3 regions of the Anoxybacillus andreesenii genome follow, and region 3 is predicted to be linked to each of the others. Evidence: riboswitches for the same ligand, from Rfam matches in the RefSeq annotation. Region 3 holds a riboswitch; each other region holds the start of a gene.

What was found. Region 3 has a riboswitch for S-adenosylmethionine ahead of metK (methionine adenosyltransferase). Riboswitches for the same ligand answer to the same signal wherever they lie in the genome.
Region 1: it holds a riboswitch for S-adenosylmethionine, as region 3 does, so the genes downstream of both, J2S07_RS14700 (methionine biosynthesis PLP-dependent protein) here and metK (methionine adenosyltransferase) in region 3, are expected to answer to the same signal.
Region 2: it holds a riboswitch for S-adenosylmethionine, as region 3 does, so the genes downstream of both, J2S07_RS07760 (methionine ABC transporter ATP-binding protein) here and metK (methionine adenosyltransferase) in region 3, are expected to answer to the same signal.

What each region holds. Positions count from the first base shown of each region.
Region 1 covers NZ_JAUSTU010000014.1:57,558-62,250, reverse strand. Annotated here, with positions in the region: gene J2S07_RS14715 (gamma-glutamylcyclotransferase family protein) at 1-86, opposite strand, end outside; gene sda (sporulation histidine kinase inhibitor Sda) at 303-428, shown strand; gene J2S07_RS14705 (hypothetical protein) at 520-738, opposite strand; SAM riboswitch class I at 935-1,045, shown strand; gene J2S07_RS14700 (methionine biosynthesis PLP-dependent protein) at 1,227-2,351, shown strand; gene J2S07_RS14695 (bifunctional homocysteine S-methyltransferase/methylenetetrahydrofolate reductase) at 2,377-4,233, shown strand; gene metH (methionine synthase) at 4,211-4,693, shown strand, end outside.
Region 2 covers NZ_JAUSTU010000006.1:29,405-34,097, forward strand. Annotated here, with positions in the region: gene J2S07_RS07755 (O-acetylhomoserine aminocarboxypropyltransferase/cysteine synthase family protein) at 1-918, shown strand, start outside; SAM riboswitch class I at 1,026-1,138, shown strand; gene J2S07_RS07760 (methionine ABC transporter ATP-binding protein) at 1,372-2,397, shown strand; gene J2S07_RS07765 (methionine ABC transporter permease) at 2,390-3,058, shown strand; gene J2S07_RS07770 (MetQ/NlpA family ABC transporter substrate-binding protein) at 3,075-3,938, shown strand; gene J2S07_RS22060 (YuzK family famiily protein) at 4,209-4,358, shown strand.
Region 3 covers NZ_JAUSTU010000013.1:136,782-141,474, reverse strand. Annotated here, with positions in the region: gene pckA (phosphoenolpyruvate carboxykinase (ATP)) at 1-1,340, opposite strand, end outside; gene J2S07_RS14420 (thiol-disulfide oxidoreductase DCC family protein) at 1,599-1,973, shown strand; SAM riboswitch class I at 2,049-2,193, shown strand; gene metK (methionine adenosyltransferase) at 2,382-3,581, shown strand; gene J2S07_RS14410 (gamma carbonic anhydrase) at 3,782-4,300, opposite strand; gene J2S07_RS14405 (alpha/beta hydrolase) at 4,453-4,693, shown strand, end outside.

The DNA of each region.
Region 1 (4,693 bases), on a different contig from region 3:
GCTTGCTCCGCAAGAACACGAGCAGCTTTTAATTTATCATGATTTTTTTCGTGTTTCCTCAAGGTTCCATAGACAAAAACCTTCACTCAAATTCCCCCTTATGCTTGTCACAGCTTGATCCTATCCTATAATGATTTCTTCATTCTGTAAAATCGATTAAGAGGCTGGAATGCTGAGCCTAAGTTCGATGAATAATTTTTTGAAAATTTCGTGAAAAGGGTTTTCAAAAGAAAAGAAATCCATTACAATGAATGAACATAGATTTACAATCCTTTTACCAGGAGGTATGCATATTGAAGATTATGAGTAATGAAATGTTGATTGTCTCGTATCGTGATGCATTGAAGTCGGGGAAGGATAAGGAATGGGCGCAATTGTTGAAGGATGAAATAGAAAAGCGAGGACTAAAGCCTTTTAAGAATAAGTAATGCCAGGGGCCACCGCTCAATACGAAGCGGTGGCCTTGTTATATTAAAAAAAGCTTACCCGTCAGGCAAGCTTAAGAGCAATGGATTTACGTCATGAAAAATCTAAAAGGTTTAAATACAGCTGGGCAGGTGATATTGGATAATTCCTCTTTTCTTTTACGTTGGACTCGATGGTTTCCTGTACATCGAGCGGAAAATCCATATGGCCACAATCTGTCCATTTTGAAAAAATCGCACCAACCTCCACTAAGTCATTGGTACTTTCTTCATATTCCAAATAATGATGGTGGCAACGGCTCCTCAATGGCACCACAATTCCCTCCTATTTTTAAGGTAACAGTTCAGTACCTTGTTATTATATTCATTATATACCAAATATTCTAAAAATTTATGTCAATATTAAGAACATTTACAGCTTTCCCTTACACCTTCCAAAAAGATTGTTTTTACAATTACTGTTGACTTTATTCTGTTAATGTAGTAAATTTTAGAAAATTGAATCTAATTTCTTATCAAGAGAGGTTGAGGGTCTGGCCCTATGAAGCCTCAGCAACCTGCAAATATTTGCAAGGTGCTAATTCCAGCAAGTTTTTTAGTTAAAACTTGGCAGATAAGAAGAACGGCTTATTTAGCAGATAAAAGTCTTCTTCTTATAAGAAGGCTTTTATTTTTTTCTCTAGGTTCTTGTTTTATCGCCTTATACGTGAACATTCTCTAAGGTATTCGTACCGAATAAAACCCGTTCACGTACACGTATAAGCCCATATCAAACAGCATTTTAACAAAGGAGTGTGGACCATGTACCAACCAGATACGAAGCTAGCCCAAATCGGCAACCGAAGTGAAACAACCACCGGTGCCGTCAATCCACCTGTCTATTTCTCAACTGCCTACCGCCATGAAGGAATCGGTGAATCAAGTGGGTTTGATTATATTCGTACGGGAAATCCAACAAGGAACATTCTTGAATCGGCCATTGCGGAACTCGAGGAAGGGGATCAAGGATTTGCCTGCAGCTCTGGAATGGCGGCTATCTTAACTGTCCTCTCCCTTTTCCAATCAGGGGATGAATGGATTGTTTCTAAGGATTTATACGGAGGCACCTATCGACTACTTGAGCAGTGTGCCAAGAAATGGGGGCTCAAGGTTTCCTATGTCAACACAAGCTGTACTGAGAGTATCAAACGATGTATCAACGAACATACAAAAGCCATCTTTATCGAAACACCAACAAATCCTTTAATGGAGCAAACCAATATCCAAGAGGTTGCCGAACTTGCAAAAAGACATCAGCTGCTTCTCATCGTGGACAATACCTTCTATACTCCTTACATTCAGAAGCCGATTGCTGAAGGAGCCGATATTGTTGTCCATAGTGCAACCAAATATCTAGGCGGACATAATGATGTGCTTGCGGGACTGGTTGTGGCTAAGGGGGAAAAGCTTTGTGAATCCCTCGCTTTTTACCATAACGGTAATGGAGCAGTTTTGAGCCCGTTTGATTCCTGGCTCCTTATACGTGGAATGAAGACATTAGCGCTGCGAATGGAAAAACACGAGCAAAATGCGAAGGAAATCGTGCAATTTCTATCTAAGCATGAAGCAATAACCGATGTCCTGTACCCAGGTAGAGGGGGAATGCTCTCCTTTCGGGTTCAGGATGAAAAATGGGTGAATCCTTTTCTAAAGAACTTAAAATTGATCACCTTTGCTGAAAGCTTAGGAGGCGTCGAAAGCTTTATCACCTACCCTGCTACCCAAACGCATGCCGACATTCCTCTACAAATTCGTCTTGAAACGGGAGTGGACAATCGCTTGCTACGCTTTTCCGTTGGCATTGAACATACGAAGGATCTAATTAGTGATTTAGAACAGGCCCTATTGGAAGCAAAAAAACAATCAGCCTTACAAACTACGCTTTAACAAGACTATAGAAAGGAGTGAGAATATGAGTTTCCTAGAGAAATTAAATCAGCAAATATTAATTGGGGACGGCGCGATGGGAACCCTTCTCTACTCCTATGGCACAGGGAGTTGCTACGAGGAGCTGAATCTCTCCCATCCCGAAGAGATACGCAGTATCCATGAAGCCTATATTGAGGCCGGCTCTGATCTCCTACAAACGAATACATATGCCGCTAATTACTTGAAGCTCGGAAGATATGGATTGGAGGAATCTGTCAAGGAGATAAATAGCGCCGCTGTTAAGCTGGCCAAAAAAGCCGCGAAAAGCCGAGGTTATGTAGTCGGAACGATGGGTGGAATCCGTAGCATCACCCCAATGGCATTTTCACTTGATGAAATAAAGCGAAGCTTTCGAGAACAGCTATACTGTCTTCTCCTAGAAGGCGTAGATGGCATTCTGTTAGAAACCTTTTATGATTTGGAGGAATTAGAGGCAGTATTGACCATCGCCCGAAAGGAAACCACTCTTCCCATTATCGCCCAAGTATCGATCCAAGAGCCCGGAATTCTGCAAAATCGGCTCACCCTAAATGAAGCGTTTGATCGATTAGAGTCACTGGGAGCAGATGTTGTCGGGTTGAACTGTCGACTCGGACCGCATCACATGATTAAGAGTTTTGAAGAAGTGAAGCTTCCAAAGAAGGCTTTTCTATCAGCCTATCCGAATGCGAGTCTCCCTGCTTATACAGATGGGAAGTTCCACTACGGTGGGGAAGCTGAATATTTTCGAAAATCAGCGATAGCATTTCGCCAGGAAGGAATCCGTTTACTCGGAGGCTGCTGCGGGACGACACCAGAGCATATTCGCGCCTTTGCAGAGGCTTTAAAAGGAGCAGCACCGATCACAGAAAAGGTCGTTAAAGAAAGGCATATCGTCTCGGTCAAGAATTCAAATGTTAGAGACGACACCCCGCTCCAGCAAATTGTGAAGGAAAGGCCGTCCGTCATCGTTGAGTTGGACCCTCCGCGAAAGCTGAATACAGAGAAATTTTTTCAGGGAGCAAGGGAGTTAAAAAAAGAGGGAATTGATGCGATTACATTAGCAGATAACTCCCTCGCCTCCCCTCGCATTGAAAATTCTGCCCTCGGCTATCTAACAAAAACTCAAGTCGGCTTGCGGCCTCTTATCCATATCACATGCCGTGACCGCAATATCATTGGATTGCAATCTCATTTAATGGGTCTGCATACCCTTGGATTGAATGATGTCTTAGCGATAACAGGAGATCCTGCCCGAGTCGGAGATTTTCCGGGGGCCTCATCCGTATATGATGTATCATCCTTTGAACTGATTCAAATGATCAAACAGTTCAATGAAGGATTATCTTTTTCAGGAAAGGATTTGGGCCAAAAAGCGGTCTTTTCTGTCGCAGCCGCCTTCAACCCCAATGTTCGTTCCGTGGAAAAAGCGGTCGAACGAATGGAGAAGAAAATCAAATATGGCGCTGATTATTTTATCACCCAACCAGTTTATTCAGAGGAAAAGCTTATGGAGGTATATAAGGCAACAAAGCACCTTAAGGCCCCGATTTATATTGGCTTAATGCCCTTAACTAGCAGCAAAAATGCAGAGTTTTTGCATAACGAGGTACCCGGTATTAAGATCGCACAGTCCATTCGTGATACAATGGCTTCATTACAAGGTGACCCAATCCGTTCAGCACAGGAAGGGTTGGCCATAACGAAATCCTTAATTGATGCGGCAGCAGAGCTATTCAATGGAATTTATTTAATCACCCCTTTTCTCCGATATGAAATGACGGTGGAGCTCGCGCGATATACGAACAAACACAGCAAGAGGCAAGGGAGGATGAAAAATGTCGAAAGCGTTATTAATTAACGAAATGAAAAAGAGAATACTGATTATGGATGGTGCGATGGGGACGATGCTCCAGCAAGCTGACCTGAGCGCCGATGATTTTGGTGGCGAAGAATATGATGGCTGTAATGAAATTCTCAATGCGACCAGACCAGATGTGATTGAGTCCATTCATCAGCAATATTTAGAAGCTGGAGCTGACATTATTGAAACAAATACATTTGGGGCAACAGAAGTTGTCCTTGATGAATATGACCTTGGGGACAGGGCGTACGAGTTAAATAAAACAGCGGCAATTATTGCAAAAAAAGCAGCCGACCAATACTCAACAGCCCTTTGGCCACGCTTTGTTGCGGGTGCGATGGGACCAACAACCAAAACCTTATCCGTGACTGGTGGAACCACGTTCGCAACCCTTCAAAAATCCTATGAAGAACAGGCGCTTGGGTTAATTGATGGCGGTGTTGATGTTCTGCTCCTT
Region 2 (4,693 bases), on a different contig from region 3:
TTTGTTGATGCAACTGATCCGAATAATTTTAAAGAAGCCATTACCGAAAAGACAAAAGCACTTTTTGCCGAAACAATCGGAAATCCGAGCCTAAGAGTGTTGGATATTGAAGCCGTAGCAAATGTTGCACATGAAGCTGGAATTCCACTAATTATCGATAATACCTTTGCAACTCCGTATCTATGCCGTCCAATCGAGCATGGAGCTGATATTGTTATTCACTCAGCAACGAAATGGCTCGTAGGGAATGGGACGACTCTTGGAGGAATTATTGTCGATGGTGGTAATTTTGATTGGAATTCTCCGAAATTCCCTGGGTTTGTTGAGCCTGATCCAAGCTATCACAATATTGTTTATAGTGAGGCACTTGGTGCTGCAGCGTATATTACGAAGGCTCGGGTCCAGCTGCTACGAGATATTGGTCCAGCGCTAAGTCCGCTTAATGCTTTCCAATTTACACTTGGCATAGAAACGCTTCATGTCAGAATGAAGGAGCATATCGCAAATACGAAGAAAATTGTCGAGTATCTGCACAACCATCCAGCAGTTTCATGGGTTTCTTATCCAGGTGATGAAGGACATCCTGATCAGGCCCTAGTGGAAAAATATTTACCGAAGGGAGCTGGCTCGGTTGTTGTCTTTGGAATTGCAGGAGGCAGAGAAGCGGGAGCAAAGCTTATTAATCAGCTCGAACTATGGGCACATGTAGCTAACGTAGGAGATGCAAAGAGTCTAATTATTCACCCTGCTAGTACGACTCATCAACAGCTGGACGCGGCAGGGCTAGCAGCTGCTGGGGTATCGGAGGATCTTGTTCGACTTTCCATAGGGATTGAGAATGTAGAGGACTTAATTGAGGACCTGGATCAGGCCATTGAAGCCGCAACAGGAATATCCTCCATTACCGCAAAGGCCTAAGCAAATCTAATAGGCTAGTAAAATCTTTTTCTGTTGACACCCCATTATTTCCGTGATAGTATAAATGCTATATTTAAACATGTATACAAATTGAATAGATGGTTTTACTCTTATCCAGAGAGGTGGAGGGATGTGCCCGATGAAGCCCGGCAACCGTCAGTGGTCGACACTGAAATGGTGCCAATTCACACAAAGCAAATATTGCTTTGGCAGATGAGAGAAAGGGAACTTGTCTTATTGATGCCTTTCTGCTTTTCTGCGGGAAGGCATTTTTGCATTATTTGGTACCTGGTACCGCTCGTGGACTTTTTGTTAGATTTGTCCGTCTGGGGTGGACAGTAGGGTGAATGAAAACCTTTGGTGAGAGAAAGATAACTGTAGCATTCTTGCTTATACGTTTAAAACTAGGTATTTATGTAGGAGTAATCGGATTGAAAATGGGGTGAGCAACAATTGATTTCTATACAAAATGTAAAAAAAATATACGCTTCCAGTAAAGGAAAGGTTACCGCTGTTGATCATGTCAGCCTCGAAATAAAAGAAGGTGAAATCTTCGGTGTCATCGGCTATAGCGGAGCCGGAAAGAGCACGCTAATCAGAATGTTAAATGGTTTAGAAATTCCAACAAGTGGCTCTGTTGTGGTAGCCGAAAAAAAAGTTTCCAAGATTAAGGGAAGTGAGCTTAGAAAGGCCCGGCAGGAAATCAGTATGATCTTCCAGCATTTTAACCTACTTTGGTCAAGAACGGTAAGAGAAAACATTGCTTTTCCGTTAGAAATAGCCAGGATTCCCAAGAGTCAAAGGCTTAAGCGTGTGGATGAGCTAATTAAGCTAGTCGGTTTAGAAGGAAGAGAGGATGCTTATCCTTCCCAACTCAGTGGAGGGCAAAAACAAAGGGTTGGCATCGCAAGGGCGCTTGCTAATAACCCGAAGGTATTGCTTTGTGATGAAGCAACCTCTGCACTTGATCCACAGACGACAGATTCTATCCTTGAGCTGCTTGTGGATATTAATAAACGGCTCGGGTTAACGATTGTTCTTATCACCCATGAAATGCATGTAATTCGAAAAATTTGTCATCGTATAGCCGTAATGGAAGAGGGCAAAGTGGTCGAAATTGGGCCGGTGTTAGAGGTGTTTAAGAATCCCCAAGAACAAATTACAAAACGATTTGTCCAACAAGTTACAGAGCCCGAGGAAACAAGGGAAACAATTGAACATTTAATTGCCTTGTATCCTACTGGAACGGTAGTCCAGCTTGGCTTCGTGGGAGAAACAGCTGAGCAGCCTCTTATCACGAATTTAATCAGAAATTTTGAAGTGACGGTTAATATTTTGCAGGGGAAAATTTCGCAAACACAAAATGGATCTTATGGTACTCTGTTCATTCATTTAGACGGTAACCAAAATGACATAGCGAAGGCGATTGAGTTTATCCAATCCCAGCAAGTTGGAGTAGAGGTGATCAAGAATGCTTAATGAACTCTTTCCAAATGTTCGATGGGAGAAGATGTGGGAGGCAACAGTAGAAACTCTGTATATGACAGGGATTTCGGTAATAGCTACGTTTATTTTAGGAATTATTTTGGGGTTGTTGCTTTTCCTAACAGCGAAAGAAAATATATGGGAAAATATGCTAATTAATAAAATTATAAGTGGATTTGTTAATATTTTTCGTTCAATCCCTTTCATCATCCTAATTGTGCTACTTATACCCTTTACCAAACTACTGCTAGGGACGATGATTGGGGAAAATGCCGCCCTTCCGGCTTTAATTATAGGTGCAGCACCGTTTTATGCAAGAATGGTAGAAATCGGTTTAAGAGAAATTGATAAAGGGGTTATTGAGGCTGCAAGATCAATGGGTGCTAAGACAAGTACAATCATATGGAAGGTACTTCTTCCTGAATCTATGCCAGCCCTTGTTTCTGGGATCACCGTTACAGCGATTGCACTAGTGGGCTATACCGCAATGGCTGGTGTTATCGGTGCAGGAGGTCTAGGGAATCTCGCTTATCTTGACGGATTCCAACGCAGTAGAAATGATGTGACCTTGATGGCAACCATTATTATTCTGGTCATTGTTTTTATTATCCAATTTATTGGAGATTTTATTACAAACAAATTAGATAAGAGATAAAGAGGAGTGTATTTTCATGAAAAAATGGTTAACAGTTTTATTTACATTCGCACTGGTTTTATTTTTAGCTGCATGTGGTACATCTGAGAATGCCAACACTGAAAAAGGTGGAAATGCTGATAATGGTGGGGAGAAATCAGAGGAATCAACAAAACTGGTTGTTGGAGCTTCAAACGTTCCCCATGCTGAGATTTTAGAGGAAGCAAAGCCGCTGCTTAAGGAAAAAGGAATTGAGCTACAAATTGAAACCTTCCAGGATTATGTTCTACCTAACCAAGCATTAGAGTCAGGGGATTTAGATGCTAACTATTTCCAACATATCCCATATTTGAATAGCCAAATTGCAGAGCATGGCTATGATTTTGTCAACGCTGGTGGAATACACATTGAACCGATTGGAGTCTATTCGAAGAAATATAAGAGCCTTGATGAATTACCAGAAGGTGCAACCATTATCATGAGCAGCTCTGTACCTGATCACGGACGTATTTTATCGCTACTTGAAAAAGAAGGGCTCATTACTTTAAAAGAGGGCGTTGAGAAAACAGAAGCAACCGTTGACGATATTGTAGAGAATCCAAAGAAATTAAAATTTGATACTGAATATGAGGCATCCTTACTTCCACAAATCTTCAATAATAATGAAGGAGATGCAGTACTTATTAATTCAAACTATGCGATTGACGCTGGTCTAAATCCATTAGAGGATGCAATTGCAATTGAAGAAAGTGATTCTCCTTATGTAAACGTCATTGCTGTTCGTAGTGGGGATGAGAATAAAGAAGCAATCAAGACGCTTGTAGAAGTGCTTCGCTCTGAAAAAATTCAAAACTTTATTTTAGAAAAATATAAGGGTGCTGTTGTACCCGTCTCAGAATAAAGAGAGGAAAAAGGTATCCGAGCTGGATACCTTTTTTACTTCAATTGAAAGGAAACCACACCAATTCTAAGAAAGCTAAAGCAATCATCATCCTATAGCTCCTCATCGCTGAGTACATCCAAATAACTGAAAAAATCAGCATTGAGTAACAGAAAATACTCTGCTAACATAGGGAAGGTAAATGATGCTGCTTTTGGAATGACAAATTGAAAGGAATGGTTCATTATCAACCCATTAAAATTGAACTACACAGCTGAGATGGACAAAGCGATGCAGGGTGCACATAAGATTAATTATGAGGTATACTCCAGAAAGCATGAAGCAAGGATGCGAGTGGAAAGAAGACGAGAGAAAAATCATATTGAATGCCAACGATTGGCAAGTGACGTATATAGAAACATTTTGTACAGAAGTATATAATAAGGAAGTTAGGAGAAACCGGTGTTTTAATACACTGGTTTCTTCATTTGAAAGATTTAAATGATTTCTATTCTCAATTAGAGTCTATATACATACAAAAATTGGTTAGGGAGAAAATATATTAACCAAGCAATTCTAATCTTACATATAAGATTGAGAGTATCTTTAAACGCTGAGAAATAAATAATCGTGGGAAGGAAGGAAACGGATTACTATTTATTTCAAAATGATTTAACACTGCATAAGAGTTGCTAACACTTTTCATTTGTTATAAGATTGTAATGAGAATAGAATGAGAATAGAAATTGGCTTAAGCCAAAGGAAGAACTTTCATT
Region 3 (4,693 bases):
ATTGCGCGAGTATAGCTTAGCTTCATACGGCTTCCTACACCGTATTCTCCACCAGTCCACCCAGTATTCACTAGATAAACTTGAGCGTCATGCTCAGAGATTTTATCTCCCAGCATTTCTGCATATCTAGTTGCTGGAAGAGGGAGGAACGGAGAACCGAAACAGGTTGAGAAGGTAGCCTCTGGGGAAGTAACGCCACGCTCGGTACCTGCAAGCTTGGATGTATAGCCACTCAAGAAGTGATACATTGCCTGTTCCTTTGTTAATTTTGCGATGGGAGGAAGAACTCCAAACGCATCAGCTGTCAAAAACACAATTGTATTTGGATGTCCCGCAATGCTTGGCTCAACGATATTATCGATCGCTTGAATTGGATATGCGGCACGGGTATTCTCTGTCAATGTCCCGTCATCATAATCAGCAACACGACTTTCGTTATTTAGGACGACGTTCTCCAAGACAGATCCGAAACGAATCGCATCGAAAATTTGTGGTTCCTTCTCACGCGAAAGATTGATGCATTTGGCGTAGCACCCACCTTCGATATTGAAAACACCATTTTGCGACCATCCGTGCTCATCATCTCCGATTAAACGGCGGTGGGGATCAGCTGAAAGAGTCGTTTTTCCTGTACCTGATAAGCCGAAGAATAGCGCAACATCCCCCTCACGGCCAACATTGGCAGAGCAATGCATGGAGAGAATATTGTTTTCTGGGAGAAGATAATTCATAACGGAAAAAATGGATTTCTTGATTTCTCCTGCGTATTCTGTACCACCAATCAAAACCGTATGACGTTCAAATGAAACAATAATGAAGGTTTCAGACCTTGTACCATCAATTTGTGGGTCAGCTTTAAAATCAGGAGCTGAGATAACCGTAAATTGAGCCTCATGAGTTAATAATTCTTCCTCCGTTGGGCGAATAAATAACTGATGGGCAAAAAGATTATGCCATGCATACTCATTAATGACTTGAATCGGAAGCTGAGATTTCTTGTCGGCCCCTGCAAAGCCTTTAAAAACAAATACCTCTTCCTTTTCCTTTAAATAATTGATAACCTTATTATAAAGACGGTCAAAAGTATCCTCAGAAATGGGCTGATTGACAGAACCCCATTCAATTTTATCCTTAGAGGAGCGCTCTTCAACAATGTATTTATCTTTAGGAGAACGGCCCGTATACGTTCCTGTAGTTGCGCGAACAGCACCTGTCGACGTTAAAACTCCTTCATTGCGTTTTAAAACCTTTTCGACTAACTGAGGAACAGAAAGCTGTACATGAACATTGTCTTGTTGTAATAATGCATGTAATTCGTTCGAGAGGCTAACTGAATTCATTTGATGAAAACCTTCTTTCAGCAATTTATTTTATTTTGACCTATTCGGGAAATGTCGAATAGAATATTGACAAATTTTCAGCGCAGTTACTTTCGTGCAGATTGGAAGTTTAAACGATTACATCTCAGGATTAGTATAACACATTGGCTTCATTAGTCTATACTAATGATGGGAATTTTCCCTATTTTATTTCGGATTTTTTCCAGTAAAGTTTAGTGTTAATGTATTCAATCCGAATCACAGATGGGAATGGTAAAAATGAAAATATATGCATTATATGATGCCAATTGTACATTGTGTCAGGAGTCAAAAAGGATTTTTCAAAAGATAGATAGAAAAACTAAAGTGAATTGGTTATCGCTTCAGGAATATGAAAAGACAGATCAAGAGTATTCCTTCAGTGCAATAGAGCTAAGAAGGGAACTGCATATCATCCTTCCTGATAAAAGGGTGCTAAAAGGCTTTGAAGCGGTACGGAAGCTTCTCCTAATTAGTCCGTACACTTTTTTAATTGGAGCCTTCCTCTATATTCCCTACATGCATGTGATTGGCCGCCCCATATACGGATGGATAGCCAAAAGGCGGCATCAATTTAAAGCACATAAATGTAGCGATGACAGTTGTTCACTGTGAAAAATTTATAATAAATATAGATTTCTGTTGACACTATTGTATCCTTTCGATAAGATTTTAATTTGAACGGATACTCTCTTATCCCGAGTAGGTGGAGGGACAGGCCCTATGAAACCCAGCAACCGGCTATGATGATGGAGAAGGATCAGAAAAGATCACTCTCAGTGCTATGGCAACGGTGCTAACCTGAAGCAAGGTATCGATCCTTGAACGATAAGAGTGAAAGGCTAGAAATGGAATCTTCAACCTTTCCTCATAGGGAAGGTTTTTTTATTTGCCCCTAAGTAGCGGCGGAGCCCTAGAATTAATCATAAAAAGATCATGTTTATTTCATACTACATAGGGAATGAGTACCGTATCAAAACGAGGTGGGAGTCCTCGAGCATATATATTAAAGGAGGAAATCGGATGTCAAGAAACGCTCGTTTGTTTACTTCTGAGTCAGTTACGGAAGGTCACCCCGACAAAATTTGTGATCAAATTTCTGATGCGATTTTGGATGCTATTTTAGCAAAAGATGCGAATGCCCGTGTAGCTGCTGAAACATCTGTTACGACAGGTCTTGTATTGGTGGCGGGAGAAATCACAACATCTACATATGTGGACATTCCAAAGATTGTTCGTGAAACCATTCAAGAAATTGGTTATAATCGGGCAAAATATGGCTTTGATGCAGAGACATGTGCAGTATTAACCTCGATTGATGAGCAGTCAGCTGACATTGCTATGGGCGTTGACAAGGCACTAGAGGCCCGTGAAGGAAGTATGACTGAGGAAGAGATTGAAGCGATTGGAGCCGGGGACCAAGGTTTAATGTTTGGATTCGCTTGTAATGAAACGAAGGAGCTCATGCCTCTTCCGATTTCGCTAGCGCATAAATTATCTCGTCGTCTTGCCGAAGTACGCAAGGAAGAAATCCTTCCATATCTTCGCCCAGATGGGAAGACTCAGGTTACGGTTGAATACGATGAAGAAGGGAAACCGGTTCGCATTGACACGATCGTGATTTCAACTCAGCATCATCCGGAAATTTCGCTCGAACAAATTCAACAAGATATTAAAGAGCATGTGATCAACCCAGTTGTACCAAGGGAGTTAATTGATGACAGCACGAAGTATTTTATTAATCCAACAGGTCGATTTGTGATCGGTGGCCCACAGGGAGATGCTGGGTTAACGGGTCGAAAAATTATCGTTGATACCTATGGCGGTTATGCGCGCCATGGTGGTGGAGCCTTCTCAGGTAAGGATCCGACAAAGGTGGACCGTTCGGCAGCCTATGCTGCACGCTATGTCGCCAAAAACATTGTTGCTGCAGGACTGGCAGATAAGGTGGAAGTACAGCTAGCCTATGCCATCGGTGTTGCCAGACCAGTTTCTATCTCTGTTGATACCTTTGGAACGGGGAAGGTAAGTGAGGATGTACTTGTGGAGCTCGTGCGTAATCATTTTGATCTACGTCCAGCCGGCATTATCAAAATGTTAGATTTACGTCGTCCAATTTATAAGAAGACGGCCGCATATGGTCATTTTGGGCGAACTGATATTGATGTTCCTTGGGAGCGTACAGACAAAGCAGATGTGCTTCGAGAACAGGCTGGAAAATAGAATAAGTAGGCTTTGTTAATGTACAGTGTTGATTATAGCCTTATACGTGAACGTGAACGGGTTTTATTCGGTACGAATAACTTAGAGAACGTACACGTATAAGGGGATATGAAGATCAACAACAAAAGATAACCGAGCCAATACGTTAAAAAGAAGTTACATCGTTTATGTGTAACTTCTTTTTTCTCACATGGAAGTGGTTATGAATTTTGCTGTAAGGATTTATAGTACTGTCCTTTTTCTGCATACTCTCTTGAAATTCTTTTCATATCGGCAATGTCGTCTTCATTCAGTTCCCTTATAACCTTCGCTGGTCTCCCAAAAGCAAGGGTGTTTGGTGGGATTTTCTTACCTTGAGGAACCAAGCTGCCTGCTCCAATAAATGCACCTTCTCCAATCTCAGCTCCGTCTAGAATGATCGAGCCCATACCAATTAAAGCTCTTTTACGAAGGATGCAGCTATGTAAGATCACCTGATGCCCCACTGTTACCTCATCCTCGATAATGAGAGGATTATTAGGGCTTTGATGGAGGACACTATTATCCTGGATATTGACCTTCTTACCGATGATCGTTGGGGCTACGTCTCCCCTTATAACCGTGTTAAACCATATGCTTGACTCATCGCCAATTTTAACATCTCCAGTAATGGTGACATAATCAGCAATGAAGGCAGTTGATGAAATGTGTGGCCATTTGTTATGAAATGGATAAATCATAAACCATCTCTCCTTATTTTTATGGGTAATTTCATTCTACCGAATAATATAAATAAAGTGTGAATAATTGTTTTCGGAGCAGTAAATTCATGAGTTGATCTTTTGTTTTGTGCTAAAATAATGATAGCTTCAAGTCGAAGGAGGGGAAATTCATGTGGAAGTGGGAACCAGACGGAGAGGCAAAAGGAGTTATTGTCATGGTGCACGGTGCTTTAGAGCATCATCGCCGTTACGGCTGGCTAATTGAAATGTGGCGTCAGGCTGGTTTTCAGGTCATTATGGGCGACCTGCCAGGGCATGGGATGACGACAAGATCTAAACGAGGACATATCGACTCCTTTGACGACTATTTAGATGAGGTCAAGGCGTGGGTTGAAACCGCCTATCAGTTTG